3 regions of the Exiguobacterium sp. R-39 genome follow, and region 2 is predicted to be linked to each of the others. Evidence: a T-box and tRNA genes for the amino acid it is inferred to sense, from the RefSeq annotation. Region 2 holds a T-box; the other regions hold tRNA genes.
The links. The T-box of region 2 lies ahead of serS (serine--tRNA ligase). A T-box ahead of a tRNA ligase gene usually reads a tRNA of that ligase, here a tRNA-Ser.
Positions count from the first base shown of each region.

Region 1: it has a tRNA-Ser gene. The T-box ahead of serS (serine--tRNA ligase) is inferred to sense a tRNA for this amino acid. The anticodon was not compared.
Region 3: it has a tRNA-Ser gene. The T-box ahead of serS (serine--tRNA ligase) is inferred to sense a tRNA for this amino acid. The anticodon was not compared.

Region 1 is NZ_CP187965.1:688,167-698,017, reverse strand. Features, by position in the region: gene ACP26N_RS03665 (transglycosylase domain-containing protein) at 1-407, shown strand, start outside; gene ACP26N_RS03660 (DUF5366 family protein) at 409-975, opposite strand; gene trmL (tRNA (uridine(34)/cytosine(34)/5-carboxymethylaminomethyluridine(34)-2'-O)-methyltransferase TrmL) at 1,219-1,692, opposite strand; gene ACP26N_RS03650 (methylated-DNA--[protein]-cysteine S-methyltransferase) at 1,692-2,177, opposite strand; gene queG (tRNA epoxyqueuosine(34) reductase QueG) at 2,167-3,312, opposite strand; tRNA gene ACP26N_RS03640 (tRNA-Gly) at 3,400-3,470, opposite strand; tRNA gene ACP26N_RS03635 (tRNA-Gly) at 3,511-3,581, opposite strand; tRNA gene ACP26N_RS03630 (tRNA-Leu) at 3,586-3,666, opposite strand; tRNA gene ACP26N_RS03625 (tRNA-Cys) at 3,702-3,775, opposite strand; tRNA gene ACP26N_RS03620 (tRNA-Gly) at 3,782-3,856, opposite strand; tRNA gene ACP26N_RS03615 (tRNA-Gln) at 3,865-3,936, opposite strand; tRNA gene ACP26N_RS03610 (tRNA-His) at 3,947-4,019, opposite strand; tRNA gene ACP26N_RS03605 (tRNA-Trp) at 4,033-4,103, opposite strand; tRNA gene ACP26N_RS03600 (tRNA-Tyr) at 4,108-4,191, opposite strand; tRNA gene ACP26N_RS03595 (tRNA-Phe) at 4,219-4,294, opposite strand; tRNA gene ACP26N_RS03590 (tRNA-Asp) at 4,302-4,377, opposite strand; tRNA gene ACP26N_RS03585 (tRNA-Met) at 4,389-4,462, opposite strand; tRNA gene ACP26N_RS03580 (tRNA-Glu) at 4,474-4,548, opposite strand; tRNA gene ACP26N_RS03575 (tRNA-Ser) at 4,570-4,660, opposite strand; tRNA gene ACP26N_RS03570 (tRNA-Asn) at 4,687-4,761, opposite strand; rRNA gene rrf (5S ribosomal RNA) at 4,768-4,883, opposite strand; rRNA gene ACP26N_RS03560 (23S ribosomal RNA) at 4,977-7,892, opposite strand; rRNA gene ACP26N_RS03555 (16S ribosomal RNA) at 8,058-9,619, opposite strand.
Region 2 is NZ_CP187965.1:12,914-22,764, forward strand. Features, by position in the region: rRNA gene ACP26N_RS00045 (23S ribosomal RNA) at 1-2,076, shown strand, start outside; rRNA gene rrf (5S ribosomal RNA) at 2,124-2,239, shown strand; gene guaB (IMP dehydrogenase) at 2,395-3,861, shown strand; gene ACP26N_RS00060 (PLP-dependent aminotransferase family protein) at 3,923-5,317, opposite strand; gene pdxS (pyridoxal 5'-phosphate synthase lyase subunit PdxS) at 5,447-6,334, shown strand; gene pdxT (pyridoxal 5'-phosphate synthase glutaminase subunit PdxT) at 6,328-6,906, shown strand; gene ACP26N_RS00075 (D-alanyl-D-alanine carboxypeptidase family protein) at 7,001-8,248, shown strand; T-box leader at 8,261-8,469, shown strand; gene serS (serine--tRNA ligase) at 8,533-9,810, shown strand.
Region 3 is NZ_CP187965.1:2,833,439-2,843,289, forward strand. Features, by position in the region: tRNA gene ACP26N_RS14755 (tRNA-Met) at 1-24, opposite strand, end outside; tRNA gene ACP26N_RS14760 (tRNA-Met) at 58-134, opposite strand; rRNA gene rrf (5S ribosomal RNA) at 302-417, opposite strand; rRNA gene ACP26N_RS14770 (23S ribosomal RNA) at 465-3,380, opposite strand; rRNA gene ACP26N_RS14775 (16S ribosomal RNA) at 3,546-5,107, opposite strand; tRNA gene ACP26N_RS14780 (tRNA-Ile) at 5,241-5,317, opposite strand; tRNA gene ACP26N_RS14785 (tRNA-Arg) at 5,337-5,413, opposite strand; tRNA gene ACP26N_RS14790 (tRNA-Leu) at 5,418-5,503, opposite strand; tRNA gene ACP26N_RS14795 (tRNA-Lys) at 5,534-5,609, opposite strand; tRNA gene ACP26N_RS14800 (tRNA-Gln) at 5,616-5,687, opposite strand; tRNA gene ACP26N_RS14805 (tRNA-Asp) at 5,692-5,767, opposite strand; tRNA gene ACP26N_RS14810 (tRNA-Val) at 5,802-5,877, opposite strand; tRNA gene ACP26N_RS14815 (tRNA-Glu) at 5,882-5,956, opposite strand; tRNA gene ACP26N_RS14820 (tRNA-Ser) at 6,006-6,097, opposite strand; tRNA gene ACP26N_RS14825 (tRNA-Asn) at 6,106-6,180, opposite strand; gene ACP26N_RS14830 (SprT family protein) at 6,330-6,770, opposite strand; gene ACP26N_RS14835 (Tex family protein) at 6,767-8,887, opposite strand; gene sigB (RNA polymerase sigma factor SigB) at 8,955-9,752, opposite strand; gene rsbW (anti-sigma B factor RsbW) at 9,718-9,851, opposite strand, start outside.

The sequences.
Region 1 (9,851 bases), 680 kb from region 2:
AGTATGGCGTCAGTCCACTTGAACTGACTAGTGCCTATACAACCTTTGTCAATGATGGACTTTACAGTCCCTCTTCGATGATCCGCACCATCACGACGGATCAGGGAGCACTTTACCGGCATACGATGTCAACGGACCGGATCTGGTCGAGCCGGACAAACCAATTACTGCGCAAAGGGCTCCACAACGTCATGACCTATGGAACAGGACGCTTGGGTTATGATTCTAATCCTGCCTATACAGGAGGCAAGACCGGTACGACAAATGACAATAAAGACATGTGGTTTGTCGGCATAAAGAATCAACATGTCGGAGGAATCTGGCTTGGGGCAGATATTCCCCGTGCCTTCCCAAGCGAAGCGAACAGTACATTACAGGTCAGAACGTGGGCTTCGATTGTCCAATGACTTATTTCGTAAACAAAACGGCTTGTCCTAGCGAATTGAACAAGCTCAGTCCGACCCAGGTCAATCCGGCCAGTAATATGCCCCATGCCAGAAAAAGAAATACCACTAGTCCGATGGCTCCTGCAGTGGAGGTCATTTTACTGATTTGAAACACGTAAAAGAAAAAATAGAATAAAAAAGAACTTGCCAGTACGAGACAAACTAACGGGAACGATGTCATGAATGCAAAACTGATGCATCCTCCGATTAACAGGAGAATACTGCCGGGGCGTAACATACTCAATGTCGTTCCCACCTGTTCTTTGATGAAAAACGCAAACCCAAGCTGATTAATCGTATCGGAAATCAGTTTCAAAGAACTGAAGATCATGAAATAAATGATTAAAAAGCCAAGCCATACGAGCAACTTCGTGTTACGTGCACTAAGTATTTGTAGTAGCTCGTCGTAGACCCCGACGTCATTCAACCACGTCAGTGCAAGCTCAGACGTAGCAATCGCAAGAGACGTACTGAACAGCAGGATGCTGATCAGAGGGGCATAACTCAATAAGTAGACGTTCGTCCGCATTTCGAATCTCCATTCATAGAAATTTCATATGTAGCACACAATTACACTTACAAGTATACTATAATAGATTATATCGGTTATTGAGACTAAAGGGGGAAGCAAAAATGGCATTTATTTTAATGGTAGGCGTTAGCCTCGCTTTCTTGACAGCGATTTTTACTGCAGGCTACAACAAAAAACCTGAAGGTAACGAATAAAACAAATCCCCCTGCCCGTTCATTCGGGTCAGGGGGATCTGTTGTTTTACAGTAGATTCGCATATCCTTGTTGCCGGAGTGCTTCATACACGATGATGGCAGCCGTGTTCGAGACATTGAGCGAACGAACAAGATTCGATTGCGGAAGACGGATGCAACGATCCAGATTCTCATCAATGACGTTTAACGGTAATCCTTTTGTTTCGCGTCCGAAAACAAAAAAGTAGTCTTCTTCAACGTTCGATAAATCCACTTGGCTTGGATATTTTTCGCCATACTTCGTGATATAGTAGAACGTCCCATCCGGATGTTTATCCCACAACTCTTCCAACGAATCATGATACCTTACATCAACGAACTCCCAATAATCAAGACCTGCCCGTTTCAACTGTTTATCATCCGTTGAAAACCCAAGCGGTCGTATTAAATGTAAGACTGAATGCGTCGCTGCGCATGTCCGTGAAATATTACCTGTATTTTGTGGAATTTCTGGTTGATACATGACGACGTGAATGGCCATTAATTCTTCTCTCCTAACTCATGCGCAAGCAGCGCTTCTTTATGGGCAATGCCACTGGCAAAACCCGTCATTTTACCGGATGCCCCAATAATCCGGTGACAGGGATAAATCAAAGCGATTGGATTCCGATTCAAAGAACCTCCGACTGCACGGGCCGCCTTTTCGGAACCAATCATTCGTGCCAGTTGTCCATAACTTGCTGTCTGGTCGAACGGAATCAATCTCAACGCTTCCAAGACACGCTGCTGGAAGACGGTCACTTCTAGCCGGCAAGGAACGTCATCCAATGCGCCCGGCTGTCCTCGTTCATATGCTTCAAGTGCATCGGCTAGAAAATCAGGCAACGGTGCCTCATAATAGGCAGCTTCGTCAAGATATTGCTTCAGACGATTCATGTCATGTCCAAAATCGAGATAGACGACTTCATCTTCTTCCCACCCGATAACCAACTCACCAAACGTATAGGTCAATTTTTTATACGGCATGCCCGCTCCCCCATTCCTCAAGCAAACGATTCCCTTCCACTTGAACATCTTCCGCAGAATCAGTCAACAGACGCCCTTGGATATAGTCTTTTGCTTCTTGACCGGCAATCCGACCAATTGCCCAGACGGCAAGGGCTCGCATATCTTCCCGCTGATCGGTTTCAGCCATCACTCGCAAAGCCTCGAGTGCCGTCCGGTCTTGATAATGTACGAGCGCACAGACGGCGTTACGTTGAATTGGTTTTTTCCCACGCCATGCACCCGATAATGAACCAAACCGTGTTTTAAATTCACGATTACTAAGAGAAAGCAACGGAATGAGTAACGGTTTGACCTGTTCCGGATCAGGTTGCAGTTCGCTGTGTTGTGTGGCATGTTTTTTCCGGTTGTATGGACAAACTTGCTGACAGGTATCACAACCGTATAAACGATTTCCGAGGGCATATCGGAAATGTTCAGGAATCAGAGTCTTCGTTTGCGTAATGAACGAGATGCAACGTTTCGCATCGATGACACCCGGTTCAATCAGTGCATCCGTTGGACAAGCATCGAGACATTTATTGCAGGAACCGCACAACTCTTCGACCGGCTCATCCGGAGGCAGATATTGATCTGTAATCAATTCTCCTAAATAAAGATAAGAACCATGTTCCTCGCTAATGATGGAACAGTTTTTCCCGCTGAATCCGATCCCTGCCCGTTCTGCGACCGCACGATCGACCAGTTCTCCCGTGTCGACCATCGAACGTGATCGAGCTCCGGGGATCAGTTCTTGAATTTTTTCTTCCAGCAATGTCAATCGCTGCTTCAGAGCCTGATGGTAGTCCAGTCCCCAAGAAGAACGTCCAAAGATTCCGCGCCGTTCCCCTTCTTTTCCACGCGGAGCATCCTTGAGCTTACTTGGATAAGCGACGGCGATTGCGATGATGGAGACGGCATCATCCAGTAACAGCGTTGGTGTCGTCCGCCGTTCAAGATCGGGTTCTTCAAATCCGGAAGCATATCCTTTTTCTTGTTGTTGAATGAGACGCTGTTTCATCACCAGAAAAGGATCCGCTGTCGTAATACGGAATTCATCGATACCAATTTCTTTGGCATACCTCTGCAATTCTTTTTTCAACAATTCCCCCTGCATCGTATCTCTCCTTTCGCTTGTTTATCTCCATGCTAAACAAAAAGAGCAAAGTGTCAATTAAAAACGACACGTTGCTCTTTTCAGGTAAGCGGGTGAAGGGAATCGAACCCTCATCATCAGCTTGGAAGGCTGAGGTTTTACCACTAAACTACACCCGCATAATCAGGTGAATCTTAAATGAGATCGTACAAAGGTAAAAGCGGGTGAAGGGAATCGAACCCTCATCATCAGCTTGGAAGGCTGAGGTTTTACCACTAAACTACACCCGCAAGATACCGGTGGTCGGAATCGAACCGACACTCCAAAGGAACACGATTTTGAGTCGTGCGCGTCTACCAGTTCCGCCACACCGGCACAATCTCTTGCAAAACTATTCAATTAAGAATTATTGGAGGCGCCAGTCAGAATCGAACTGACGATAGAGGAGTTGCAGTCCTCTGCCTTACCACTTGGCTATGGCGCCATTTATTGGAGCGGAAGACGGGATTCGAACCCGCGACCCCGACCTTGGCAAGGTCGTATTCTACCACTGAACTACTTCCGCACAAAAAGCTGGGCTGGAAGGGATCGAACCTTCGCATGCTGGAATCAAAATCCAGTGCCTTACCACTTGGCCACAGCCCAATAATAAAAGGGCGACTGATGGGAATTGAACCCACGAATGCCGGAATCACAATCCGGTGCGTTAACCACTTCGCCACAATCGCCATAATAATAAAACAGGGGCAGCAGGAATCGAACCCGCGCTGACGGTTTTGGAGACCGTAGTTCTACCGCTAAACTATGCCCCTAAAGTGGTGGGGGGGGGCGGATTCGAACCGCCGAACCCGAGGGAGCGGATTTACAGTCCGCCGCGTTTAGCCACTTCGCTACCCCCCCACAAATGGGAAAACATTAAAAATCATATGGTGGCTTTGGACGGAATCGAACCGCCGACACGAGGATTTTCAGTCCTCTGCTCTACCGACTGAGCTACAAAGCCTTAATAATGGCGGTCCTGACGGGATTCGAACCCGCGATCTCCTGCGTGACAGGCAGGCATGTTAACCGCTACACCACAGGACCGTATGTAATAATTGCGGGGGCCGGATTTGAACCGACGACCTTTGGGTTATGAGCCCAACGAGCTACCAGACTGCTCCACCCCGCGATGATAAAAAATGGTGACCCGTACGGGAATCGAACCCGTGATACCGCCGTGAAAGGGCGGTGTCTTAACCGCTTGACCAACGGGCCATTTTATAATTGAAAATGTTATGGCGGAGAGCAAGGGATTCGAACCCTTGAGACGCTTATGACGCCTACACGATTTCCAATCGTGCTCCTTCGGCCACTCGGACAGCTCTCCATTGCATGTGGTGAAGAAGTAATAAATGGCTCCGCAAGTAGGATTTGAACCTACGACCTACCGGTTAACAGCCGGTTGCTCTACCACTGAGCTATTGCGGAACGATCGCCTGGCAGCGTCCTATCCTCACAGGGGGAAGCCCCCAACTACTTTCGGCGTTCAAGTGCTTAACTTCCGTGTTCGGCATGGGAACGGGTGTGACCACTTGGCTATCGCCACCAGACATCTATCATCTTAACATTATGTTTCCATAACGTCAAGCGCTTTTTTGAAAGGCTCGCGCCCTCAAAACTGAAGTCATCAACAATGCATCTGCTAGAACAAGGCCTCGACCGATTAGTATCACTCAGCTCCGCATGTCGCCATGCTTCCACCCGTGACCTATCTACCTCATCGTCTCTGAGGGGTCTTTCTTGATTACTCAAAGGGAAATCTCATCTTGGAGGGGGCTTCATGCTTAGATGCTTTCAGCATTTATCCCGTCCGCACGTAGCTACCCAGCGATGCTCCTGGCGGAACAACTGGTACACCAGCGGTGCGTCCATCCCGGTCCTCTCGTACTAAGGACAGCTCTCCTCAAATTTCCTGCGCCCACGACGGATAGGGACCGAACTGTCTCACGACGTTCTGAACCCAGCTCGCGTACCGCTTTAATGGGCGAACAGCCCAACCCTTGGGACCTACTCCAGCCCCAGGATGCGATGAGCCGACATCGAGGTGCCAAACCTCCCCGTCGATGTGGACTCTTGGGGGAGATCAGCCTGTTATCCCCAGGGTAGCTTTTATCCGTTGAGCGATGGCCCTTCCATGCGGAACCACCGGATCACTAAGCCCGACTTTCGTCCCTGCTCGACTTGTAGGTCTCGCAGTCAAGCTCCCTTCTGCCTTTGCGCTCTACGAATGATTTCCAACCATTCTGAGGGAACCTTTGGGCGCCTCCGTTACTGTTTAGGAGGCGACCGCCCCAGTCAAACTACCCGCCTGACACGGTCCTCCAGCCGGATGACGGCTGCGAGTTAGAGACTCTATGCATGAAGGGCGGTATCCCAAGGGTGACTCCTCCGAAGCTGGCGCTCCGGTCTCGACGTCTCCCGCCTATCCTGTACATCATGCACAAAGCCTCAATATCAGGCTGTAGTAAAGCTCCATGGGGTCTTTCCGTCCTGTCGCGGGTAACCTGCATCTTCACAGGTACTATGATTTCACCGGGTCTCTCGTTGAGACAGTGCCCAAATCGTTACGCCTTTCGTGCGGGTCGGAACTTACCCGACAAGGAATTTCGCTACCTTAGGACCGTTATAGTTACGGCCGCCGTTTACTGGGGCTTCGGTTCAAAGCTTCGCTTGCGCTAACCCATCCCCTTAACCTTCCAGCACCGGGCAGGCGTCAGCCCCTATACGTCATCTTGCGATTTAGCAGAGACCTGTGTTTTTGCTAAACAGTCGTTTGGGCCTATTCACTGCGGCTCTACTCAATGTAGAGCGTCCCTTCTCCCGAAGTTACGGGACCATTTTGCCGAGTTCCTTAACGAGAGTTATCCCGCGCGTCTTAGAATTCTCATCCCGCCTACCTGTGTCGGTTTACGGTACTGGCACCTTCCACCTCACTAGAGGCTTTTCTTGGCAGTGTGAAATCGTGACCTTCGTCCCTACGGGACTCCGCATCGTTCCTCGACTTTGGTGCCTGACGGATTTGCCAATCAGACGGTCTCGAAACTTACACATGCACTTCCATCCGCATGCGTCACTATCCTCCTGCGTCCCCCCATTGTTCAAACGGTGGATCGGTGGTACAGGAATATCAACCTGTTATCCATCGCCTACGCCTTTCGGCCTCGGCTTAGGTCCAGACTAACCCTGAGCGGACGAGCCTTCCTCAGGAAACCTTGGGCTTTCGACGGAGGGGATTCTCACCCCTCTTTTCGCTACTCACACCGGCATTCTCACTTCCAAACGCTCCACTGCTCCTTACGGTACAGCTTCACAGCGGTTTGGAACGCTCCCCTACCATTCCTTACGGAATCCGCAGCTTCGGTGGTATGTTTAGCCCCGTTACATTTTCGGCGCGGCGCCACTCGACTAGTGAGCTATTACGCACTCTTTGAATGGTGGCTGCTTCTAAGCCAACATCCTAGCTGTCTAGGCAGCGCCACATCCTTTTCCACTTAACATACACTTTGGGACCTTAGCTGGCGGTCTGGGCTGTTTCCCTCTTGACTACGGATCTTATCACTCGCAGTCTGACTCCCGAGTATAAGTTGCCGGCATTCGGAGTTTAACTGAATTCGGTAACCCTGTGGGGGCCCCTAGTCCAATCAGTGCTCTACCTCCGGAACTCTCAACCTCGAGGCTAGCCCTAAAGCTATTTCGGGGAGAACCAGCTATCTCCAGGTTCGATTGGCATTTCACCGCTACCCACACCTCATCCCCGCACTTTTCAACGTGCGTGGGTTCGGACCTCCAGTCAGTGTTACCTGACCTTCATCCTGGACATGGGTAGATCACCTGGTTTCGGGTCTACGACAACGCACTATGGCGCCCTATTCAGACTCGCTTTCGCTACGGCTCCGCCTCATCAGCTTAACCTCGCGCGCTATCGTAACTCGCCGGTTCATTCTACAAAAGGCACGCCATCACCCATTAACGGGCTCTGACTACTTGTAGGCATACGGTTTCAGGATCTATTTCACTCCCCTTCCGGGGTGCTTTTCACCTTTCCCTCACGGTACTGGTTCACTATCGGTCACTAGGGAGTATTTAGCCTTGGGAGATGGTCCTCCCGGATTCCGACGGGGTTTCACGTGTCCCGCCGTACTCAGGATCCACTCTGGAGGGAAAACAGTTTCAGCTACAGGGCTGTCACCTTCTTCGGCCGGCCTTTCCAGGTCGTTCGCCTACTGTCTTCCTTTTTGACTCCGTATAGAGTGTCCTACAACCCCGGAGAGCATGCTCTCCGGTTTGGGCTGTTCCCGTTTCGCTCGCCGCTACTCAGGGAATCGCATTTGCTTTCTCTTCCTCCGGGTACTTAGATGTTTCAGTTCCCCGGGTCTGCCTCACGCTACACTATGTATTCATGTAACATGTCCCATCCCATTACGGATGGTGGGTTCCCCCATTCGGAAATCCTCGGATCAAAGCATACTTACTGCTCCCCGAAGCATATCGCTGTTCGTCGCGTCCTTCATCGGCTCCTAGTGCCAAGGCATCCACCGTACGCCCTTCATACCTTGATCTAGCATTTTGGTATTCTAAGAACACACGTCTAATGACATGGTTATAAAAATTTGATGTCTTGTTGATGTCTTCAGTTTTCAAGGTGCGAGTGTCTCTTGCGAGACGGAGAGACGAGCTCTCAAAACTGAACGATGGGCATGTCCCGTAAGGGACGTTTTCCTTAGAAAGGAGGTGATCCAGCCGCACCTTCCGATACGGCTACCTTGTTACGACTTCACCCCAATCATCTACCCCACCTTCGACGGCTGGCTCCTTGCGGTTACCTCACCGGCTTCGGGTGTTGCAAACTCTCGTGGTGTGACGGGCGGTGTGTACAAGACCCGGGAACGTATTCACCGCAGTATGCTGACCTGCGATTACTAGCGATTCCGACTTCATGCAGGCGAGTTGCAGCCTGCAATCCGAACTGGGAACGGCTTTCTGGGATTGGCTCCACCTCGCGGTCTCGCTGCCCTTTGTACCGTCCATTGTAGCACGTGTGTAGCCCAACTCATAAGGGGCATGATGATTTGACGTCATCCCCACCTTCCTCCGGTTTGTCACCGGCAGTCTCCCTAGAGTGCCCAACTGAATGCTGGCAACTAAGGATAGGGGTTGCGCTCGTTGCGGGACTTAACCCAACATCTCACGACACGAGCTGACGACAACCATGCACCACCTGTCACCCTTGTCCCCGAAGGGAAAACTTGATCTCTCAAGCGGTCAAGGGGATGTCAAGAGTTGGTAAGGTTCTTCGCGTTGCTTCGAATTAAACCACATGCTCCACCGCTTGTGCGGGTCCCCGTCAATTCCTTTGAGTTTCAGCCTTGCGGCCGTACTCCCCAGGCGGAGTGCTTAATGCGTTAGCTTCAGCACTGAGGGGCGGAAACCCCCCAACACCTAGCACTCATCGTTTACGGCGTGGACTACCAGGGTATCTAATCCTGTTTGCTCCCCACGCTTTCGCGCCTCAGCGTCAGTTACAGACCAAAGAGTCGCCTTCGCCACTGGTGTTCCTCCACATCTCTACGCATTTCACCGCTACACATGGAATTCCACTCTTCTCTTCTGTACTCAAGCCTTCCAGTTTCCAATGACCCTCCCCGGTTGAGCCGGGGGCTTTCACATCAGACTTAAAAGGCCGCCTGCGCGCGCTTTACGCCCAATAATTCCGGACAACGCTTGCCACCTACGTATTACCGCGGCTGCTGGCACGTAGTTAGCCGTGGCTTTCTCGCAAGGTACCGTCAAGGTACGAGCATTACCTCTCGTACTTGTTCTTCCCTTACAACAGAGTTTTACGATCCGAAAACCTTCATCACTCACGCGGCGTTGCTCCATCAGACTTTCGTCCATTGTGGAAGATTCCCTACTGCTGCCTCCCGTAGGAGTCTGGGCCGTGTCTCAGTCCCAGTGTGGCCGATCACCCTCTCAGGTCGGCTATGCATCGTCGCCTTGGTGGGCCATTACCCCACCAACTAGCTAATGCACCGCAAGGCCATCCCAAGGTGACGCCGGAGCGCCTTTCATCATCAGACCATGCGGTCTGAAGAACTATTCGGTATTAGCTCCGATTTCTCGGAGTTATCCCAATCCTTGGGGCAGGTTCCTTACGTGTTACTCACCCGTCCGCCGCTCATTCCCTTCACTTCCCTCCGAAGAGTTCCGTGAGCTTCCTGCGCTCGACTTGCATGTATTAGGCACGCCGCCAGCGTTCGTCCTGAGCCAGGATCAAACTCTCCATAAAGTGTTTGACTTGCTCGTTGTGTGACCGAAGTCACGTTGACGAAGCTTGCGCTTCATTCATTGTTTGTATCCGAAGATACGTTTTTTGCCTCATCGTTCAGTTTTCAAAGTTCGTCGTGTCGTTTTCAGCGACTTTAATAAGATATCACGGAATAGCTTATGCGTCAACCGTTTTTTTCTCGTTTTTTTCATCGCGTCAATGGCGTGTGCCTGTCGACATGTATTAATATACT
Region 2 (9,851 bases):
AACCTGGAGATAGCTGGTTCTCCCCGAAATAGCTTTAGGGCTAGCCTCGAGGTTGAGAGTTCCGGAGGTAGAGCACTGATTGGACTAGGGGCCCCCACAGGGTTACCGAATTCAGTTAAACTCCGAATGCCGGCAACTTATACTCGGGAGTCAGACTGCGAGTGATAAGATCCGTAGTCAAGAGGGAAACAGCCCAGACCGCCAGCTAAGGTCCCAAAGTGTATGTTAAGTGGAAAAGGATGTGGCGCTGCCTAGACAGCTAGGATGTTGGCTTAGAAGCAGCCACCATTCAAAGAGTGCGTAATAGCTCACTAGTCGAGTGGCGCCGCGCCGAAAATGTAACGGGGCTAAACATACCACCGAAGCTGCGGATTCCGTAAGGAATGGTAGGGGAGCGTTCCAAACCGCTGTGAAGCTGTACCGTAAGGAGCAGTGGAGCGTTTGGAAGTGAGAATGCCGGTGTGAGTAGCGAAAAGAGGGGTGAGAATCCCCTCCGTCGAAAGCCCAAGGTTTCCTGAGGAAGGCTCGTCCGCTCAGGGTTAGTCTGGACCTAAGCCGAGGCCGAAAGGCGTAGGCGATGGATAACAGGTTGATATTCCTGTACCACCGATCCACCGTTTGAACAATGGGGGGACGCAGGAGGATAGTGACGCATGCGGATGGAAGTGCATGTGTAAGTTTCGAGACCGTCTGATTGGCAAATCCGTCAGACATCAAAGTCGAGGAACGATGCGGAGTCCCGTAGGGACGAAGGTCACGATTTCACACTGCCAAGAAAAGCCTCTAGTGAGGTGGAAGGTGCCAGTACCGTAAACCGACACAGGTAGGCGGGATGAGAATTCTAAGACGCGCGGGATAACTCTCGTTAAGGAACTCGGCAAAATGGTCCCGTAACTTCGGGAGAAGGGACGCTCTACATGAGTAGAGCCGCAGTGAATAGGCCCAAACGACTGTTTAGCAAAAACACAGGTCTCTGCTAAATCGCAAGATGACGTATAGGGGCTGACGCCTGCCCGGTGCTGGAAGGTTAAGGGGATGGGTTAGCGCAAGCGAAGCTTTGAACCGAAGCCCCAGTAAACGGCGGCCGTAACTATAACGGTCCTAAGGTAGCGAAATTCCTTGTCGGGTAAGTTCCGACCCGCACGAAAGGCGTAACGATTTGGGCACTGTCTCAACGAGAGACCCGGTGAAATCATAGTACCTGTGAAGATGCAGGTTACCCGCGACAGGACGGAAAGACCCCATGGAGCTTTACTACAGCCTGATATTGAGGCTTTGTGCATGATGTACAGGATAGGCGGGAGACGTCGAGACCGGAGCGCCAGCTTCGGAGGAGTCACCCTTGGGATACCGCCCTTCATGCATAGAGTCTCTAACTCGCAGCCGTCATCCGGCTGGAGGACCGTGTCAGGCGGGTAGTTTGACTGGGGCGGTCGCCTCCTAAACAGTAACGGAGGCGCCCAAAGGTTCCCTCAGAATGGTTGGAAATCATTCGTAGAGCGCAAAGGCAGAAGGGAGCTTGACTGCGAGACCTACAAGTCGAGCAGGGACGAAAGTCGGGCTTAGTGATCCGGTGGTTCCGCATGGAAGGGCCATCGCTCAACGGATAAAAGCTACCCTGGGGATAACAGGCTGATCTCCCCCAAGAGTCCACATCGACGGGGAGGTTTGGCACCTCGATGTCGGCTCATCGCATCCTGGGGCTGGAGTAGGTCCCAAGGGTTGGGCTGTTCGCCCATTAAAGCGGTACGCGAGCTGGGTTCAGAACGTCGTGAGACAGTTCGGTCCCTATCCGTCGTGGGCGCAGGAAATTTGAGGAGAGCTGTCCTTAGTACGAGAGGACCGGGATGGACGCACCGCTGGTGTACCAGTTGTTCCGCCAGGAGCATCGCTGGGTAGCTACGTGCGGACGGGATAAATGCTGAAAGCATCTAAGCATGAAGCCCCCTCCAAGATGAGATTTCCCTTTGAGTAATCAAGAAAGACCCCTCAGAGACGATGAGGTAGATAGGTCACGGGTGGAAGCATGGCGACATGCGGAGCTGAGTGATACTAATCGGTCGAGGCCTTGTTCTAGCAGATGCATTGTTGATGACTTCAGTTTTGAGGGCGCGAGCCCGTCGTCTGGTGACGATAGCCAAGTGGTCACACCCGTTCCCATGCCGAACACGGAAGTTAAGCACTTGAACGCCGAAAGTAGTTGGGGGCTTCCCCCTGTGAGGATAGGACGTTGCCAGGCCAATAAAGGACCGATCTGCATTTTGCAGGTCGGTCTTTTTGTGTTATGTGAAACTTCTGATTGTTCTGATTATTGGTGGAGTCATTGACATGACACCTCTCGCTTGTTACCATAACATCAATATTCTTTTATAGAAGAGAAAGCGAGTGGATAACATGTGGGAGAACAAATTTGCTAAAGAAGGCTTGACGTTTGATGACGTCTTGCTCGTACCACGTCGTTCAAGTGTCTTACCGCGAGATGTTGATTTGTCAGTAACATTATGCGAAGGGATTACATTAAACATCCCTTTAATCAGTGCTGGAATGGATACTGTAACAGAAGCTCCAATGGCCATTGCAATGGCACGTCAAGGGGGTCTCGGCGTCATTCATAAGAATATGTCGATGGAAGATCAAGCCGAGCATGTGGATCGTGTTAAGCGTTCTGAGAATGGTGTCATTACAAATCCTTTTTATCTCACGCCAGAACGACAAGTCTATGATGCTGAATATTTGATGAGCAAATACCGAATTTCCGGTGTTCCGATCGTCAATAATGAAACGGAGCGTAAACTGGTCGGTATCTTAACGAATCGTGATCTTCGTTTCGTAAAAGATTACTCTACCGTCATCGAAACCGTCATGACGACAGAAGAACTGGTTACAGCAAAAGTCGGTACTTCTTTAGAAGAAGCAGAACAGATTCTCCACAAACATCGGATTGAAAAATTGCCACTCGTTGATGAGAACGGTGTTTTAAAAGGATTGATTACAACAAAGGATATTGAAAAAGTTGAGCAATATCCACATGCAGCAAAAGATTCATTTGGACGTCTGCTCGTTGCAGCAGCTGTCGGTGTCACAAAAGATGCATCGGTTCGTGCCAAGTTCCTCGTAGATGCAGGAGTTGACGCATTGGTCGTCGATACGGCGCACGGTCACTCAGAAGGGGTTCTCGTGAAGGTACGTGAACTTCGTGATGAATATCCGAACTTGCCAATCATCGCAGGAAACGTGGCGACAGCTGAAGCGACACGTGATTTGATTGAAGCAGGTGCTTCAGTCATCAAAGTCGGAATCGGACCGGGATCAATTTGTACGACACGTGTCGTTGCAGGAGTCGGGGTTCCGCAAATTACAGCTGTCTTTGATTGTGCGACAGAAGCCCGCAAGCACGGTGTCTCGATTATCGCCGATGGTGGAATCAAGTATTCAGGGGATATCGTCAAAGCACTCGCAGCAGGTGGTCATGCTGTCATGTTGGGTAGCTTGCTTGCTGGTGTAGAGGAAAGTCCGGGAGAAATGGAAATTTACCAAGGTCGTCAATTCAAGACGTATCGTGGTATGGGATCGGAAGCTTCAATGAAGCGCGGTAGCCAAGATCGTTATTTCCAAGAAGCCGACAAGAAGTTTGTTCCAGAAGGAATCGAAGGTCGTGTGGCATATCGTGGTAAACTGGGTGACTCTGTTTATCAACTCGTTGGAGGCATTCGTTCAGGAATGGGATACTGTGGTTCTGCTTCACTTGAAGAATTACGTGAAGAAACACAGTTTATCCGGATGACAGGTGCAGGTTTACAGGAAAGCCATCCTCACGACATTCAAATTACAAAAGAAGCTTCAAACTATACGCGTCAATAATTCAAAACCCTGCGGCCAATGAAGGTCGCAGGGTTTTTTGTGGATAACCTTGTGGATAAACTTACTGTAACTGCCAAGCTGAAACGAGCTCAGTAAGCCCTTGATTCAACTGTTGTTCTGTCAGACTTGCAAATCCGAGAACAATCTGTGGATGAACTGTGGATAACGGAAGTTGGGCATAATCTGATAAACCATACACTTGAATGGAAGATTCATTCGCCCGTCGCAGTAACTCCTGTTCGTCCATTCCGTTTGAGACGGAAAGGACGATATGAAGGCCGGCGCTTTCCCCCGTCAATCGCAGAAACGGAACATCCCGGAGAGCGTGAACGACGACATCGAGTTTCCGACGGTAGATTTTTCGCATCCGGTTCAAATGTTTCTCAAAGTCGCCTTCTTTCATGAAGCGTGTCAAAATCGTTTGATCAAATCGGGAGACACTGCACGTGTAGTACGGAAATTCAGTTTGATATCGTTCTAGTAAAGGGCGGGGCAGCACCATATATCCGATTCGAAGGGACGGCATTAACGATTTTGAAAATGTACTCAGGTAAATCACCCGCTCACTGTCCATACTGTGCAAGGAAGGAATTGATTTTCCACTGTATCGGAATTCACTGTCATAATCATCTTCAATGATATAACGGCTATCCGATTCAGCTGCCCAGTTTAGCAGCTGCCGGCGTCGATTGACAGACAGAATACTGCCGGACGGAAACTGGTGGGCTGGTGTCACATACATCACATCGGCTGGACTTTGAATCAGAGAATGAATCGTTAAACCGTTTTGGTCGACAGGAATCGGAATGGTCTTTCGTTCATGACTTTCAAGGATTAAGCGTGTCGCATGATACCCTGGATCTTCAATACCATAAGTCGTCGATTTTCCTAACAAAAAGATGATTTGCGGCAGAAGTTGTTCGACGCCGGAACCAATGATGATCTGTTCTGGAGAACAGACGACCCCTCGTGAATGATAAAGATACGTCGCAATCTCAAGACGTAACGCTAAATCACCTTGCGGATGTCCGAGGGAGACGAGTGATTGATGTTGTTCATCGATGACATCCTTGGCATGTTTTCGCCAACGTGAAAAAGGAAAAGAGGAGCCGTCGATTTTACTTGGGTGAAAATCGTACCGCATGGTCGGTTTTTGATTTGTCCGTTGGCTTGTCGGCAAAGGTGTTGTTTTAACATACGCCAGCTCTTCATACGCTAAGACGAAGTAACCTTTCCGGGAAACGGATTCGACATATCCTTCTGCGACCAATTGTTGATAAGCCAGTTCAATGGTCGTCTGGCTGAGATTTAAAAACTGGCCAAGCTTTCGTTTTGACGGTAATTTCGTCCCGTAGGCCAGGCGTCCTTCAATGATTTCCTGACGTATTTGTTGATACAGCTGTTCATACAACGGACGGTTTCCCTCCCGTACTAACTCAAACGATAACATGTCCATAGATTGTCTCCTTTTCACTGACCTGGTTAATTCATCATAAACTGATACTTTTAAAATAGTCAACGAAGAATATACTAAAAAGTATCAGCGATTGGAAATACTATCAATGTCTAGGGGGAGTTCAAAATGATGGAGCGACAACAAGGATCAGATCGTGTCAAACGAGGGATGGCCGAAATGCAAAAGGGTGGTGTCATCATGGACGTCGTGAATGCGGAGCAGGCTAAAATCGCAGAAGCTGCCGGTGCGGTGGCAGTCATGGCACTTGAACGGGTACCATCGGACATCCGGCGTGACGGTGGAGTGGCCCGGATGGCTGATCCACTCATTACAGAAGACGTCTTGCAGGCCGTGTCGATTCCGGTGATGGCGAAATGCCGTATCGGACATATCGTGGAAGCACGGGTTCTTGAATCATTAGGTGTTGATTTTATCGATGAAAGTGAAGTCCTGACGCCGGCAGATGAAGAATATCATTTGTTGAAATCGGCGTTTACAGTCCCGTTTGTCTGTGGAGCACGTGATTTAGGGGAAGCAGCACGACGGATTGCAGAAGGAGCGGCCATGATCCGGACAAAAGGGGAACCGGGGACGGGCAATGTCGTGGAAGCTGTTCGTCATATGCGGAAGATTCAAGCGCAACTTCAGCAGATTCTTCATTCACAACCCGATGAATTGATGACACGCAGTAAAGAGTGGGGAGCCTCTTACGAAGTATTACAACAGATTCAAGCAGCAGGGCGTCTTCCCGTCGTCAATTTTGCAGCGGGTGGAATTGCGACGCCGGCCGATGCCGCCTTGATGATGCATCTCGGAGCCGATGGTGTGTTTGTCGGTTCTGGTATCTTTAAATCGGAACATCCGGAACGCGTGGCGAAAGCTATCGTCGAAGCCGTGACGTATAAAGATGATTTCGAACGGATTGCCCATCTTTCGAGAGGACTGGGCACAGCGATGAAAGGAATCGATGTGACGTCGATGCCGTTTGAAGAACGGATGGCACCACGCGGATGGTAATTGGTGTATTAGGTGTCCAAGGCGCGGTCCGGGAACATCAGGAGATGCTTCATACACTCGGAGTCAAAACGATGATCGTCAAGTCGGCTGCGGACTTGGACGGGATCGACGGTTTAATCTTACCGGGCGGGGAATCAACGACGATACGCCGGTTGATTGATCGCTATGGATTGCTCGATGTCTTGCGGCTTCAAATTGATACGTTACCGATGTTCGGTACATGTGCCGGAATGATTTTACTGGCAAGTGAATTGAGTGAAAGTCCTGCCCATTTACGAGCCATCCCGATGACAGTAAAGCGAAATGCGTTTGGGCGACAAGTCGACAGTTTTGAGACATCTTTGATTGTCGAAGGCGTAGGGCAGGATATCGAAGCTGTTTTCATCCGAGCTCCTTTTGTCGAACAGGTCGGAGAAGGCGTACGCGTCTTATCTACGCTGGGAACAGCGGCCGTTGCCGTCGAGACGGACCTCCATCTCGCCTGCTCCTTCCATCCGGAGTTAACGTCAGACCGACGTCTTCATGACTATTTCATTCAAAAAATCAGACAGCGTAATGCTGTTTCTGTTTGATCAAAAGCAACAGAGAAACCGTCAGTTTCCGGCTGTCGGTTTCTTTTTTTGTGCTACACTGAAAAGATAGAACATCATTTGAAGGAGAGGACCGATGAAACGTCTTTTCACACTCTTCCTGAGTGTACTTATACTGACAGCTGGTTTGTCACCGATGACAGGCTATGCGGAAACACCGGACATTCAGGCGGAATCTTACATAATGGTCGATGCTGTGACAGGTAAGATCTTATTGGCTGAACAGGCTGAGTTGTCGTTACCGCCGGCTTCGATGACAAAATTGATGACACTTTATCTAGTGCGTCAGCAAATTGAGCAGAAAAAACTGTCGTGGAATCAAACGGTTCGACCAAGTGGAAAAGTGTTGAAACTTGCGAAAACACAAGGAATTGCCCGGTTACCGATTCGGAAAACAACGTATACGATTCGGGAACTGTATGATGCGGCCTTCATTAAATCGGCTAACGATGCTGCCGTCCTGTTGGCAGAAGTCATGGCTGGAACGGAAAAACAATTCGTCGAACGGATGAATGAAACGGCGGCCGCACTGGGAATGAAAGACACGGAATATGCAAATGCATCCGGACTGGATGCTGTCGATGCGACATTACCGGGAACGAACTTGATGACGGCGATGGATATTTCGCTTTTGATCATCCGTTACATTCAAGACTATCCGGATGTATTAGATGTGACGAAACGTTCATTCATTACAATCAATGGAGCGAAGGTGGAAAACTCTAATAAGATGTTGCCGCGTCAACCGTATGTATACAGCGGAATGCGGGGAATGAAGACTGGAACGACGGATCTTGCCGGTTACTGTTTTGCGAGTGTCGCAACCCGTGGGAATTTAACGCTCGTTTCGGTCGTCATGCGCACCAAATCGGATAAAGCCCGATTCGCCGAAACGAAAAAATTGCTCGATTATGGTTTTTCTTCTTTTGAACCGTTGACGTATTACGGAAAAGGAGAACAAATTAAAGGCGCCTTACCGATCCGAGGGGCAAAACAAGCCCGTTATGATGTTGTGACGAAAACAGCTTTATACGTGACGGTATTAAAAAATCAGCCGAAACCCCAGACGCCCGTCTTTCAATTTTCAAAAGCCGAAGCCCCTTTAAAGCGGGGTGAAGCCATCGGAACGGTCCAAGTGGAGGACGCCGGACGGTACTTGCCCGGCTTTTCCGTTCCTCAGGCTGTCGTAACCAGTGCTGAAAAAGTTGAACTGGCGAGCTTCCAGACACGTTTGTTCCGTGCAGTTTCGGCCTGGTCCAAAAAAATCAGTCAAGCGATTCATCAACCAACCCTTGTCAACCTTAAAGGGGATAGTGTAAAGTAAAGCTAATCTCATAATGATGTCATGAACGGACCAAGTAGAAGCATTTATTCTGTTAAGAGAGCTAGTGGGTGGTGCGAACTAGTCAGAAGGATACTTTGAATCGAGCCGGATCACACACCTTGCGAACAAGGTGCGGGTACGCCCGTTATCGCGTCTTTAGAGTTGGCTAGTACGACTAGCAATGAGGGTGGCAACGCGGATCCAGGTGATTCGTCCCTCTTCGGTTTTTTAGAACCGGAGAGGGATGGATTGCCTTTTTTTATTGAAAAAAAGGAGGAAATAAGATGATTGATATTAAACGTCTGCGTCAGGATTTTGACGCAATCCAAGAAAAACTAGCACACCGGGGGGAAGATTTGACGGACATGAACCGGTTCCTCGCACTTGATGAAAAGCGCCGGGAACTGATTGCGAAAACAGAAGTTCTAAAAGCAGAACGCAATGAAGCAACAAAAAAAATCGCAGAACTGAAACGCAACAAAGAAAATGCGGATGAGGCGATTGCGGCGATGCGTCAAGTCGGCGATGAAGTCAAAGCGCTTGATGAAGAATTGCGTGAAGTCGAAGCGACACTAAACCTGTTGTTGCTCGGGATTCCGAACATTCCCCATGACAGTGTCCCAATCGGTTCTACGGAAGACGATAATGTCGTCATCCGCGAAGTCGGCGATAAACCGGCATTTGATTTTGAAGCTGTACCGCACTGGGATTTGATGGAGCAATTAAAAATCGTTGATGTCGAGCGTGCCGGAAAAGTAACGGGCAGCCGATTCGTCTTTTACCGCGGTGCCGGTGCACGTCTCGAGCGGGCATTGATCAACTTCATGATGGATTTACACCAGGATAAAAACGGCTATACGGAAATTCTTCCGCCACTCATGGTCAACCGCGATTCTATGACAGGAACAGGACAGCTTCCGAAATTTGAAGAAGATGCGTTCAAAGTCGAAGACACCAACTATTTCCTTGTCCCGACAGCAGAAGTACCGGTGACGAACATGCACCGGGAAGAAATCCTGTCAGCCGATCAACTACCAATCGGTTATGCAGCCTACAGCCAATGTTTCCGGTCTGAAGCAGGTTCTGCCGGCCGTGATACCCGAGGTTTGATCCGTCAGCACCAATTCAACAAAGTGGAACTGGTCCGCTTCGTCAAACCGGAAGAATCATACGAACAGCTTGAGTTATTGACAGGACAAGCAGAAGACGTGCTGAAATTACTCAAACTTCCGTATCAAGTTTTAAGCATGTGTACAGCAGATCTTGGTTTCACAGCTGCGAAGAAATATGACATCGAAGTTTGGATGCCGAGCCAAGGTGTGTACCGTGAGATTTCTTCTTGCTCAAACTTTGAAGATTTCCAAGCGCGCCGGGCACAAATCCGTTTCCGTCGGGAAGCGAATGCCAAACCGGAATTCGTCCATACGTTAAACGGATCTGCACTTGCAGTCGGACGGACGGTAGCGGCAATTCTTGAGAACTATCAACAAGCAGATGGATCAGTTGTTATTCCAGAAGTACTTCGTCCATACATGGGCGGTCTTGAAGTCATTCAAGGATAAGTAGGAAGGGGGAGATTTCCCCCTTCTGATTTTTTAAAAAG
Region 3 (9,851 bases), 260 kb from region 2:
GCTACCAGACTGCTCCACCCCGCGACGATAAACGTTTCGGATTTGAATTATAAAAATTGGTTGCGGGGGCCGGATTTGAACCGACGACCTTTGGGTTATGAGCCCAACGAGCTACCAGACTGCTCCACCCCGCGATGATATAACGTTTCGACAGATATTAATATAACATGTACTTTTAAAAAAGACAAGCTTTATTTCATTTTCTTGTTGTTTTTCTTAAAAGAACTTATACTGACATCATTTTTCTAACTGTTTTTTTAAAGAAAAACCGACCTGCAAAATGCAGATCGGTCCTTCACTTGCCTGGCAACGTCCTATCCTCACAGGGGGAAGCCCCCAACTACTTTCGGCGTTCAAGTGCTTAACTTCCGTGTTCGGCATGGGAACGGGTGTGACCACTTGGCTATCGTCACCAGACGACGGGCTCGCGCCCTCAAAACTGAAGTCATCAACAATGCATCTGCTAGAACAAGGCCTCGACCGATTAGTATCACTCAGCTCCGCATGTCGCCATGCTTCCACCCGTGACCTATCTACCTCATCGTCTCTGAGGGGTCTTTCTTGATTACTCAAAGGGAAATCTCATCTTGGAGGGGGCTTCATGCTTAGATGCTTTCAGCATTTATCCCGTCCGCACGTAGCTACCCAGCGATGCTCCTGGCGGAACAACTGGTACACCAGCGGTGCGTCCATCCCGGTCCTCTCGTACTAAGGACAGCTCTCCTCAAATTTCCTGCGCCCACGACGGATAGGGACCGAACTGTCTCACGACGTTCTGAACCCAGCTCGCGTACCGCTTTAATGGGCGAACAGCCCAACCCTTGGGACCTACTCCAGCCCCAGGATGCGATGAGCCGACATCGAGGTGCCAAACCTCCCCGTCGATGTGGACTCTTGGGGGAGATCAGCCTGTTATCCCCAGGGTAGCTTTTATCCGTTGAGCGATGGCCCTTCCATGCGGAACCACCGGATCACTAAGCCCGACTTTCGTCCCTGCTCGACTTGTAGGTCTCGCAGTCAAGCTCCCTTCTGCCTTTGCGCTCTACGAATGATTTCCAACCATTCTGAGGGAACCTTTGGGCGCCTCCGTTACTGTTTAGGAGGCGACCGCCCCAGTCAAACTACCCGCCTGACACGGTCCTCCAGCCGGATGACGGCTGCGAGTTAGAGACTCTATGCATGAAGGGCGGTATCCCAAGGGTGACTCCTCCGAAGCTGGCGCTCCGGTCTCGACGTCTCCCGCCTATCCTGTACATCATGCACAAAGCCTCAATATCAGGCTGTAGTAAAGCTCCATGGGGTCTTTCCGTCCTGTCGCGGGTAACCTGCATCTTCACAGGTACTATGATTTCACCGGGTCTCTCGTTGAGACAGTGCCCAAATCGTTACGCCTTTCGTGCGGGTCGGAACTTACCCGACAAGGAATTTCGCTACCTTAGGACCGTTATAGTTACGGCCGCCGTTTACTGGGGCTTCGGTTCAAAGCTTCGCTTGCGCTAACCCATCCCCTTAACCTTCCAGCACCGGGCAGGCGTCAGCCCCTATACGTCATCTTGCGATTTAGCAGAGACCTGTGTTTTTGCTAAACAGTCGTTTGGGCCTATTCACTGCGGCTCTACTCAATGTAGAGCGTCCCTTCTCCCGAAGTTACGGGACCATTTTGCCGAGTTCCTTAACGAGAGTTATCCCGCGCGTCTTAGAATTCTCATCCCGCCTACCTGTGTCGGTTTACGGTACTGGCACCTTCCACCTCACTAGAGGCTTTTCTTGGCAGTGTGAAATCGTGACCTTCGTCCCTACGGGACTCCGCATCGTTCCTCGACTTTGGTGCCTGACGGATTTTCCAATCAGACGGTCTCGAAACTTACACATGCACTTCCATCCGCATGCGTCACTATCCTCCTGCGTCCCCCCATTGTTCAAACGGTGGATCGGTGGTACAGGAATATCAACCTGTTATCCATCGCCTACGCCTTTCGGCCTCGGCTTAGGTCCAGACTAACCCTGAGCGGACGAGCCTTCCTCAGGAAACCTTGGGCTTTCGACGGAGGGGATTCTCACCCCTCTTTTCGCTACTCACACCGGCATTCTCACTTCCAAACGCTCCACTGCTCCTTACGGTACAGCTTCACAGCGGTTTGGAACGCTCCCCTACCATTCCTTACGGAATCCGCAGCTTCGGTGGTATGTTTAGCCCCGTTACATTTTCGGCGCGGCGCCACTCGACTAGTGAGCTATTACGCACTCTTTGAATGGTGGCTGCTTCTAAGCCAACATCCTAGCTGTCTAGGCAGCGCCACATCCTTTTCCACTTAACATACACTTTGGGACCTTAGCTGGCGGTCTGGGCTGTTTCCCTCTTGACTACGGATCTTATCACTCGCAGTCTGACTCCCGAGTATAAGTTGCCGGCATTCGGAGTTTAACTGAATTCGGTAACCCTGTGGGGGCCCCTAGTCCAATCAGTGCTCTACCTCCGGAACTCTCAACCTCGAGGCTAGCCCTAAAGCTATTTCGGGGAGAACCAGCTATCTCCAGGTTCGATTGGCATTTCACCGCTACCCACACCTCATCCCCGCACTTTTCAACGTGCGTGGGTTCGGACCTCCAGTCAGTGTTACCTGACCTTCATCCTGGACATGGGTAGATCACCTGGTTTCGGGTCTACGACAACGCACTATGGCGCCCTATTCAGACTCGCTTTCGCTACGGCTCCGCCTCATCAGCTTAACCTCGCGCGCTATCGTAACTCGCCGGTTCATTCTACAAAAGGCACGCCATCACCCATTAACGGGCTCTGACTACTTGTAGGCATACGGTTTCAGGATCTATTTCACTCCCCTTCCGGGGTGCTTTTCACCTTTCCCTCACGGTACTGGTTCACTATCGGTCACTAGGGAGTATTTAGCCTTGGGAGATGGTCCTCCCGGATTCCGACGGGGTTTCACGTGTCCCGCCGTACTCAGGATCCACTCTGGAGGGAAAACAGTTTCAGCTACAGGGCTGTCACCTTCTTCGGCCGGCCTTTCCAGGTCGTTCGCCTACTGTCTTCCTTTTTGACTCCGTATAGAGTGTCCTACAACCCCGGAGAGCATGCTCTCCGGTTTGGGCTGTTCCCGTTTCGCTCGCCGCTACTCAGGGAATCGCATTTGCTTTCTCTTCCTCCGGGTACTTAGATGTTTCAGTTCCCCGGGTCTGCCTCACGCTACACTATGTATTCATGTAACATGTCCCATCCCATTACGGATGGTGGGTTCCCCCATTCGGAAATCCTCGGATCAAAGCATACTTACTGCTCCCCGAAGCATATCGCTGTTCGTCGCGTCCTTCATCGGCTCCTAGTGCCAAGGCATCCACCGTACGCCCTTCATACCTTGATCTAGCATTTTGGTATTCTAAGAACACACGTCTAATGACATGGTTATAAAAATTTGATGTCTTGTTGATGTCTTCAGTTTTCAAGGTGCGAGTGTCTCTTGCGAGACGGAGAGACGAGCTCTCAAAACTGAACGATGGGCATGTCCCGTAAGGGACGTTTTCCTTAGAAAGGAGGTGATCCAGCCGCACCTTCCGATACGGCTACCTTGTTACGACTTCACCCCAATCATCTACCCCACCTTCGACGGCTGGCTCCTTGCGGTTACCTCACCGGCTTCGGGTGTTGCAAACTCTCGTGGTGTGACGGGCGGTGTGTACAAGACCCGGGAACGTATTCACCGCAGTATGCTGACCTGCGATTACTAGCGATTCCGACTTCATGCAGGCGAGTTGCAGCCTGCAATCCGAACTGGGAACGGCTTTCTGGGATTGGCTCCACCTCGCGGTCTCGCTGCCCTTTGTACCGTCCATTGTAGCACGTGTGTAGCCCAACTCATAAGGGGCATGATGATTTGACGTCATCCCCACCTTCCTCCGGTTTGTCACCGGCAGTCTCCCTAGAGTGCCCAACTGAATGCTGGCAACTAAGGATAGGGGTTGCGCTCGTTGCGGGACTTAACCCAACATCTCACGACACGAGCTGACGACAACCATGCACCACCTGTCACCCTTGTCCCCGAAGGGAAAACTTGATCTCTCAAGCGGTCAAGGGGATGTCAAGAGTTGGTAAGGTTCTTCGCGTTGCTTCGAATTAAACCACATGCTCCACCGCTTGTGCGGGTCCCCGTCAATTCCTTTGAGTTTCAGCCTTGCGGCCGTACTCCCCAGGCGGAGTGCTTAATGCGTTAGCTTCAGCACTGAGGGGCGGAAACCCCCCAACACCTAGCACTCATCGTTTACGGCGTGGACTACCAGGGTATCTAATCCTGTTTGCTCCCCACGCTTTCGCGCCTCAGCGTCAGTTACAGACCAAAGAGTCGCCTTCGCCACTGGTGTTCCTCCACATCTCTACGCATTTCACCGCTACACATGGAATTCCACTCTTCTCTTCTGTACTCAAGCCTTCCAGTTTCCAATGACCCTCCCCGGTTGAGCCGGGGGCTTTCACATCAGACTTAAAAGGCCGCCTGCGCGCGCTTTACGCCCAATAATTCCGGACAACGCTTGCCACCTACGTATTACCGCGGCTGCTGGCACGTAGTTAGCCGTGGCTTTCTCGCAAGGTACCGTCAAGGTACGAGCATTACCTCTCGTACTTGTTCTTCCCTTACAACAGAGTTTTACGATCCGAAAACCTTCATCACTCACGCGGCGTTGCTCCATCAGACTTTCGTCCATTGTGGAAGATTCCCTACTGCTGCCTCCCGTAGGAGTCTGGGCCGTGTCTCAGTCCCAGTGTGGCCGATCACCCTCTCAGGTCGGCTATGCATCGTCGCCTTGGTGGGCCATTACCCCACCAACTAGCTAATGCACCGCAAGGCCATCCCAAGGTGACGCCGGAGCGCCTTTCATCATCAGACCATGCGGTCTGAAGAACTATTCGGTATTAGCTCCGATTTCTCGGAGTTATCCCAATCCTTGGGGCAGGTTCCTTACGTGTTACTCACCCGTCCGCCGCTCATTCCCTTCACTTCCCTCCGAAGAGTTCCGTGAGCTTCCTGCGCTCGACTTGCATGTATTAGGCACGCCGCCAGCGTTCGTCCTGAGCCAGGATCAAACTCTCCATAAAGTGTTTGACTTGCTCGTTGTGTGACCGAAGTCACGTTGACGAAGCTTGCGCTTCATTCATTGTTTGTATCCGAAGATACGTTTTTTTGCCTCATCGTTCAGTTTTCAAAGTTCGTCATCGTTTGTTTTGAAAATGGTGGGCCTAAGTGGACTCGAACCACCGACCTCACGCTTATCAGGCGTGCGCTCTAACCAGCTGAGCTATAGGCCCGTCAAAAGCAAACAAAATATGGTGCACCCTGAGAGATTCGAACTCCCGACCCCTTGATTCGTAGTCAAGTACTCTATCCAGCTGAGCTAAGGGTGCGATATGGTGCGGTCGAGAGGACTTGAACCTCCACAGTGTTGCCACCACTAGGCCCTCAACCTAGCGCGTCTACCATTCCGCCACGACCGCAAATATAAAATTAGAATTTAAAAAATAAAATGGTGTGTCATGCAGGATTCGAACCTGCGACCCTCTGATTAAAAGTCAGATGCTCTACCAACTGAGCTAATGACACGAAAAACTGGGCTGGAAGGGATCGAACCTTCGCATGCTGGAATCAAAATCCAGTGCCTTACCACTTGGCCACAGCCCAAAAATGGCGGTCCTGACGGGATTCGAACCCGCGATCTCCTGCGTGACAGGCAGGCATGTTAACCGCTACACCACAGGACCACATTTTTGTGAAACTTAAGTATGAAATTAAAAATGGTGGAGGATGACGGGATCGAACCGCCGACCCTCTGCTTGTAAGGCAGATGCTCTCCCAGCTGAGCTAATCCTCCAAAATGGTGACCCGTACGGGAATCGAACCCGTGATACCGCCGTGAAAGGGCGGTGTCTTAACCGCTTGACCAACGGGCCATTTAAAAACTGATAATTATTCTCAAGTAACAAATTCACATAAGAGGTCTGGCGGAGATGGAGGGATTCGAACCCTCGCACCAGTTTCCCGGCCTACACCCTTAGCAGGGGCGCCCCTTATAGCCACTTGGGTACATCTCCAAAGATAATGGCTCCGCAAGTAGGATTTGAACCTACGACCTACCGGTTAACAGCCGGTTGCTCTACCACTGAGCTATTGCGGAACGTGACGTTCGTTTCAGAACACTTTTCTATATTAGCAACTTTCTTTCTCTTCGTCAATGCTTTTTTAAAAAAGTTTTTAGTGACGAGAAGTTGTTTAGTTGCGGTCGTTTTGACGACTTCTATAATTTATCATGCTCCGAAATGAACGTCAACTACTTTTGTAAAAAATCTTTCCACGACATCGTCCGCAACGGTAACGTTCCGGATTCATCTTTCTTTTTCTTCTATATAATGTCCCGCATTTCTCACACTCATAAAGATGATTCTTTTTTTCCGTTTCTTCCAGACGCGGACTGTAGCGCAGTCCTCCGTATCGTTGTAACCACTCTTTAAAATCCTGATCCTGGTGCCGGTGTCCCATTCCACGCAGGTGTAAATGATAGTGGCACAGCTCATGAATGACGATTCCGCGAAAGATATTACGGTCGGCTAAATAGCTCCGATTGAAATCCAAATGATGATCTGTCAGAAAATAACGTCCCCCGGTTGTCCGTAAGCGATCGTTAAAAAGTGCAATATGTCTAAAAGGTAAAGCAAACACGTCGAGCGAGAGTTGCTCGACGTATTGCTGCAACTCTTCGTTCGTCATGACGGACTGACCATCGTCAGACCGATCCGTCCCCGTTCCGGTTCGACACTCGTTACCCAAACGGTTACGATATCACCGACTGCAATGACATCAAGCGGGTGTTTGACCCGTTTTTTACTGAGCTTCGAGATGTGGACAAGGCCGCTCTCCTTCACACCAATATCAACGAAAGCACCAAAGTCGAGTACATTCCGGACTGTCCCCTGGAACTCCATTCCGACTTGAATCATATCGAGCGATAAGACATCCTGACGCAGTAACGGTTTATCGAGCGCTTCCCGCGGATCCCGTTCCGGACGTTGCAAAGCTTCGATAATGTCACGTAATGTCGGTTCACCGACTTCAAGCAATTGAGCTGTTTCAGGTACAGATAATTCTCCGAGCCGAGTCCGTAAGGTTTCCGTTCCCACGGTCTGTAAGGATAAATCCAGTTGCTTAAACAACGATTCAACGGTTTTATACTGTTCCGGGTGAATCGGTGTCCGGTCAAGCGGATGACTGCCTTCCGGTATACGCAAGAAGCCGGCTGCCTGTTCATATGCTTTCGCTCCTAAACGCGGGACTTTCAGCAATTCTTTCCGGGATGCAAACGCACCCAGTTCAGAGCGGCGTTCGACAATCTTTTTAGCTGTTGCCTTCGTAATCCCGGCGACGTAACCGAGCAACGACTCCGAGGCCGTATTAACGTCAACACCCACCTGGTTAACGACTGTCTCGACGACGAAATCGAGTGTTTCTTTTAACTTTGTCTGCGTGACATCGTGTTGGTACTGTCCGACACCGACGGATTGCGGGTCCACTTTGACGAGTTCCGCCAACGGATCCTGCAGGCGTCGTGCGATCGAGATGGCTGACCGTTGCTCGACCTGTAGATCCGGGAACTCGGTGCGCGCGATTTCTGACGCCGAATAAATACTTGCCCCTGCTTCATCAACAATCGTAAAGGCAATTTGATCATGTCCTTTAATCCAGTCCGCGACGAAGGATTCGGTCTCGCGGGAAGCCGTACCGTTTCCGATCGCAATCAATTCGATTCCGTACCGGTTCACGAGTTTCGTCAAGACTTGACGTGCCTCCTGTGCTTTTTGTTCCGACATCGTGAGATAGACGACACCCACTTCCTTTACTTCCCCTGTCGGATCAATCACTGCCCACTTACATCCGGTCCGGTATGCAGGATCCAGTCCTAACATCACTTTCCCTTTCATCGGTGGTTGCATATAGAGTTGTCGTAAGTTTTTTCCGAACACTTCAATTGCCTGGTTTTCCGCTTTATCGGTCAACTCATTCCGAAGTTCCCGCTCGATTGCCGGGAAAACCGATTTTTTATATCCTGTCTGGACGGCTTCTTCGACCAACTGACGTTTTTGTTCTGCCAATCGGCTGAACGGTCGCAACAAGTACGGTAATACCTGTTGTTCATCGAGGACGATTTTGACGGAAACGATTTTTAACGCCTCGGCACGATTAATCGCCAAAATCCGGTGCGGCACGATTTGACGGATCCGTTCACTGTACTCATAGTATTGGGCAAAGACACGTTTTTCGTCGACTGCGTCCTTTTTTAGTTTCGTGACGATATCTGCAAACCGGTAAGCTGTCTTCCGGATATGTTCCCGGACACTCGCCTGCTCGCCCCATTCTTCTGCGATGATCGCTTGCGCCCCGGCAATTGCCTCGCCTTCCGGATGTGCTGCTACATACTGATTAAATTGCTGTTCATCGTATGATTTTGGCGAGCGTAAAAAGTCGGCAAATGGACTCAATCCTGCTTCACGGGCAATTTCAGCTTTTGTTCTCCGCTTCGGACGAAACGGTAAGTATAAGTCTTCAATTTGTTGTAACGTCGTCGCTCCCATCAAACTTTGTTTTAACTCGGACGTCAAGACACCCTGCTCTTCAATTTTCCGCAGGACATCTTCTCGTTTCGTTTCCAGTTGTGTGATGCTTTTATGGCGATCGAGGATTGCTTTGATTTCGACCTCATCGAGTTCACCGGTTTGTTCTTTACGGTACCTGGCGATAAACGGAATCGTTCCTCCGTCTTCCGTCAATTGTAAAACGGCTTTCACCTGGGCTGGTCTGATGTTCAATTCTGTTGCGATTCTCTTCTCCATTTTCCTCACCTCTCTGTCATTATACCGAAGAATCGATAGGACACAAAAAAAGACCGATGCTTCCGCATCAGTCTTTTGAAAATACTTCGTTTGGTTCTACTTTGATGGCTTCCCGTAATTTTTGCAATGCACGACGCTGAAGACGCGACACATGCATTTGCGAAATTCCAAGGAGCTCTCCGGTTTCTTTTTGACTCATGTTCCGGTAATAGGCACATTCTAAAATCGAGCGTTCCCGGTCCGTCAAAACAGCAAACGCTTTTTCAAGAATCAGCTTTTGATCCACCGAATCATATCCGTTTTCCTGGTTACCGACGAGGTCAAGTAATGTCACCGTACTGCCTTCTTGATCCGCTTCAATTGAGCTGTCGACGGACAAGGCTTGGTAACTTTTACCCATCTCAAGCGTTTCAAGAACTTCCTCTTCCGATACTTCCAACCGGGCTGCAATTTCATCGATTCGCGGTGAACGTTGCAATTCTGTCGTCAGTTCTTCGACGGCTTTCTTGATTTTCGGTCCCAGTTCCTTGATACGACGCGGCACGTGAACACTCCATGTCTTATCGCGGATAAACCGTTTGATCTCACCAATGATGGTCGGAACGGCAAACGATTCGAAACTACGACCGAACTCTTTATCAAAACGACGAAGTGCGGCAAGCAGACCAATCATCCCGACTTGGACGAGATCATCATGAATCGGACGGCCACGTGAGAACTTACGGGCAAGCGCCTCAACGAGATCGGAATACCGGGCAAGTAAAGCAGCATGAACTTCTTCATCTTGATCATCTTGTTGGTACAGGTCAATCAGACGAAGGACTTCATCGTCACTGTGATGGCGTTGTTGAGACTTTGCTGGCACTTTGACCCACCTCATCTCTATTCATATATTTTGTCATATGGACAGTGACGCCGTTTGCTTTCTCGATCGTGACTTGATCCATGAGTGCTTCGATCATTA